2 regions of the Streptomyces sp. NPDC055400 genome follow, and region 2 is predicted to be linked to the other one. Evidence: predicted binding sites of a transcription regulator. Region 2 holds the regulator's gene; the other holds the start of a gene.

Region 1 (2,397 bases), on a different contig from region 2:
CGGGGCCTTGACGGCGACGGACTTGAAGGTGCCACGGATCTTGTTGACGACCAGGGTCGACAGGGCCTCGCCCTCGACGTCCTCGGCGATGATCAGCAGCGGCTTGCCGGACTGCATGACCTTCTCGAGCAGCGGAAGGAGGTCCTTCACGTTGCCGATCTTCGAGTTGACGATGAGGATGTACGGGTCGTCGAGCGACGACTCCATACGCTCCATGTCGGTGGCGAAGTACGCCGAGATGTAGCCCTTGTCGAAGCGCATGCCCTCGGTGAGCTCAAGCTCGAGCCCGAAGGTCTGCGACTCCTCGACGGTGATGACGCCTTCCTTGCCGACCTTGTCCATCGCCTCGGCGATGAGCTCGCCGATCTGAGTGTCGGCGGCGGAGATGGAGGCCGTGGAAGCGATCTGCTCCTTGGTCTCGACATCCTTGGCCTGCTCGAGCAGGGCGGCGGAGACGGCCTCGACGGCCTTCTCGATGCCGCGCTTGAGGGCCATCGGGTTGGCGCCGGCCGCGACGTTGCGCAGGCCTTCCTTGACGAGCGCCTGGGCGAGGACGGTCGCGGTCGTCGTGCCGTCACCGGCGACGTCGTCCGTCTTCTTCGCGACCTCCTTGACCAGCTCGGCGCCGATCTTCTCGTACGGGTCCTCGAGCTCGATCTCCTTGGCGATGGACACACCATCGTTGGTGATCGTGGGGGCGCCCCACTTCTTCTCGAGGACGACGTTGCGACCCTTGGGGCCCAGGGTCACCTTGACGGCGTCGGCGAGCTGGTTCATGCCGCGCTCGAGGCCGCGCCGTGCCTCCTCGTCGAACGCGATGATCTTGGCCATGTGAAGTGGTCCTCCCGGACGAAGGGGGTCCCCCTGCTCCTTAAGAGCTTGGGGGAGGAAACGCAGCGGACCGTGCTGGTGCCCGCGACGGACGGCCTGCGTGCCGTGTGGTTCCTTGCTCCACCCGGCCTGCGAGCCTCACCGACCCGATCCAAGTTCTGTCACTCTCACCTTCAGAGTGCTAACGCAATGATTAGCACTCGACCTAGGAGAGTGCAAGCGCCTCCGGCAGGCGCGCGGCCCTCGCGGGCGGTGTGCGCGGGGTGCGCGCGCACGCACGAGAGGCCCGTACCCCTCGCGGGGTACGGGCCTCTCGGCGTGAGTGTGTCGGTGGCCGATCGCGCCGAGATCAGACGGCGAGCTTGACCATGTCCGCCTGCGGACCCTTCTGGCCCTGCGAGATCTCGAATTCGACTCGCTGACCCTCTTCAAGGGTGCGGTATCCGTCCATCTGGATGGCGCTGTAGTGGACGAATACATCCGCACCACCGTCGACCGCGATGAAGCCGTACCCCTTCTCCGCGTTGAACCACTTGACGGTGCCCTGAGCCATGTCTAACTCCCCTATTACTGGCCCTTGCACAGGCCCGCACTTCGCGGACCCGGGTCAGACCTCACCCCCCATTGGTTGGGGGTGTGCGCCGGAACGCGTCGACCGCGGCTGAATGTATCTGCCCAACTGCCGTCTGCAACAGGTCAATCGGACGAGAAATCTGGGCACGGCAGAGCGGTAATAAGCGGCGGAGCCATTGGATTCCGGGGCAACTCGGGCCCGACAAATGCCGCGAACACCCGATAAGGGCTGGGCACTTTGGCTGCTTCTTGTCGGAACGGAGCCGACTTCATATATGCGCTCGGCACAAGCGCGAAGCGCGGTTCCCAACTCTACCGCGCTCAACCCTGCTGAATTGCCCCCTCCGCTTCTCTCGCGGAGGGGGCAATTCAGGTAACTCTGTGTGGCCTCGTCAGGCCGGCCGATCGGCCGCCGGCACGGTGCTCGACGGTCAGCCTCCGGCGACGGCCGGGATGATCGAGACGCCCGCGCCTGCCGGCGTCGCCGTCTCGAGGCCCTGCTCGAAGCGCACGTCGTCGTCGTTGACGTACACGTTGACGAAGCGGCGCAGCTTGCCCTGGTCGTCCAGGACGCGGGCCGCGATGCCCGTGTGGTTCTTCTCCAGGTCGGCGATGACCTCGGAGAGGGTGGCGCCCTCGGCGGCGACCTCGGCCTTGCCGCCGGTGTAGGTGCGCAGGATGGTGGGGATGCGGACGTTGACGCTCATGGGGGCTGCAGCCTTTCCGTGCGGGAGTGTGCGGGTCTTCAGTGGGCGAGGCCCGCGTCGCGGAACGCGTCCAGGCTCGGGCGGATGGTGGCGGTCGCCTGGGACGTCCCGGCGACCGCGTCGAGGGTCTTGAGGCCGTCGCCGGTGTTGAGGACGACGGTGGTGAGCGTCGGGTCGATCAGGCCGGCCTCGATCAGCTTCTTCGTCACGCCGACCGTCACACCGCCCGCGGTCTCCGCGAAGATGCCCTCGGTCTGCGCGAGCAGCTTGATCGCGTCGACGACCT
Region 2 (2,397 bases):
TCGCCGCGCCGCTGGAAGACAGGGTGCGCCAGCTCGTGGATCTCGACGTACAGGTCACCGGCGGGGCCGCCGCCGGGGCCGACCTCGCCCTCGCCCGCGAGCTGGATCCGCGTGCCGTTGTCGACGCCGGCCGGGATCTTCACCGTGAGCGTGCGCCGCGAGCGGATGCGGCCGTCACCGGCGCACTCCGGGCACGGCGTCGGCACGACGGTGCCGAAGCCCTGGCACTGCGGGCACGGCCGCGACGTCATGACCTGGCCGAGGAAGGACCGCGTGACCTGGGACACCTCGCCGCGACCGCGGCACATGTCACAGGTCTGCGCGGACGTACCCGGCGCGGCACCCTCGCCGCTGCAGGTCGTACAGACGATGGCCGTGTCGACCTGAATGTCCTTGGTGGTCCCGAAGGCGGCCTCGTCCAGCTCGATCTCGAGCCGGATCATGGCGTCCTGGCCGCGGCGTGTACGCGACCGGGGACCACGCTGGGACGCCGTTCCGAAGAACGCGTCCATGATGTCGGAGAAGTTCCCGAAGCCACCGGCGCCGAAGCCGCCGGCCCCGCCTCCGCCCGCCTGCGAGAGGGGGTCGCCGCCGAGGTCGTAGACCTGCTTCTTCTGCGGGTCCGACAACACCTCGTAGGCGGCGTTGATCTCCTTGAACCGCTCCTGTGTCTTCGGGTCCGGATTCACGTCCGGGTGAAGCTCACGGGCCAGCCTGCGGAAGGCCTTCTTGATCTCGTCCTGGGAGGCGTCGCGGCGCACGCCGAGTACGGCGTAGTAGTCCGTGGCCACTTACGACTCCGCCAGGATCTGTCCGACGTAACGTGCCACTGCGCGTACTGCTCCCATCGTTCCCGGGTAATCCATGCGGGTCGGTCCGACCACGCCGAGTTTGGCGACTGCCTCGCTGCCCGAACCGTAGCCGACCGAGACCACGGAGGTGGAGCTGAGTCCCTCATGGGCGTTCTCGTGACCGATCCGTACGGCCATGCCCGAATCGTTAACCTCACCAAGGAGCTTGAGGAGCACGACCTGCTCCTCGAGGGCCTCGAGGACGGGCCGGATGGTGAGGGGAAAGTCATGTCCGAAGCGGGTGAGATTGGCGGTGCCGCCGATCATCAGACGCTCCTCGGTCTCCTCGACGAGCGTCTCCAGGAGAGTGGAGAGCACCGTCGCGACCGTGCCGCGGTCCTCCGCGTCGAAGGACTCCGGCAGGTCCTGCACCAGCTGCGGGACGTCCGCGAAGCGGCGTCCCGCGACCCGGCTGTTGAGCCGGGCCCGCAGATCGGCGAGAGAGGTCTCGCCGAACGGCGCCGGGCAGTCGATCATCCGCTGCTCGACGCGGCCCGTGTCCGTGATCAGTACGAGCATCAGACGGGCGGCGGCGAGCGAGAGCAGCTCCACATGGCGCACGGTGGACCGCGTCAGGGACGGGTACTGCACCACGGCGACCTGCCGTGTCAGCTGCGCGAGCAGCCGCACGGTCCGGCCGACGACGTCGTCGAGGTCGACGGCGCCGTCGAGGAAGTTCTGGATGGCGCGGCGCTCGGGCCCCGTCATCGGCTTGACCGCCGTCAGCTTGTCCACGAACAGGCGGTACCCCTTGTCGGTGGGGATCCGCCCGGCGCTCGTGTGGGGCTGGGCGATGAAGCCCTCCTCCTCGAGCGCCGCCATGTCGTTGCGCACCGTCGCCGGTGAGACGCCGAGGCTGTGCCGCTCGGTGAGCGCCTTGGAGCCGACCGGCTCCTCGGTCCCCACGTAGTCCTGGACGATGGCGCGCAGCACTTCGAGCCTGCGTTCGCTGAGCATTCGCGCACACCTCCAGCTGTGTCGTCCGCGGCTGGCACTCGGTGCGGCCGAGTGCCAATGGTCTCCGGGTCAGTGTACGGCCGGTGGGTACGGGCCCGGCAAGGGCGCTAGCGTCGGACCCATGGACGACCTGGACTGGAATGAGGTGGGCTGGGAGGAGCTGTCCGCCCGGGCGGGGCGGATCCGGCTGCCGGGCTGGGACTGCACGACGGGCCTTGTGGTGGGCGACGGGGCGGCGTTGCTGATCGACACGGGTTCATCACTTCGTGAGGGTTCGGCGCTGCGGGCGGACACCCGGCGCCTCATCGGCCCGCACGCGCGCGTGACGCATATCGCGCTGACGCACCCCCATTTCGACCATGTTCTGGGCACGGCGGCGTTCGCCGGTGTCGAGGTGTACGGCGCCGCGGGCATCGACACGGTGTTCACGCGGGGCCGCGACGAACTGCGGGCGTCCGCGGTCGCGCACGGCGTGCCGCACGAGGAGGCGGCCGACGCGGTGGACGTGCTCGTCGTGCCGCACCACCGGGTGTGCGGGGAGTGGACGCTCGATCTGGGCGGCGGGCTCCAGGTGCTGCTCGCGAACGTG

The links. The regulator HrcA, encoded in region 2, represses chaperone genes, less so after heat shock. The targets are predictions, from matches to a motif close to TTNGCACTCNGNNNNNCNGAGTGCNAA.
Region 1: a site for HrcA is predicted at 1,025-1,051, ahead of groL (chaperonin GroEL). Genes of this name have one in related genera too.

Annotation. Positions count from the first base shown of each region.
Region 1 covers NZ_JBSHLM010000006.1:146,750-149,146, reverse strand. The annotation lists gene groL (chaperonin GroEL) at 1-831, opposite strand, end outside; gene ACWIGU_RS17700 (cold-shock protein) at 1,181-1,384, opposite strand; gene ACWIGU_RS17695 (MoaD/ThiS family protein) at 1,836-2,111, opposite strand; gene thrC (threonine synthase) at 2,150-2,397, opposite strand, start outside.
Region 2 covers NZ_JBSHLM010000004.1:567,083-569,479, reverse strand. The annotation lists gene dnaJ (molecular chaperone DnaJ) at 1-791, opposite strand, end outside; gene hrcA (heat-inducible transcriptional repressor HrcA) at 792-1,808, opposite strand; gene ACWIGU_RS13820 (MBL fold metallo-hydrolase) at 1,930-2,397, shown strand, end outside.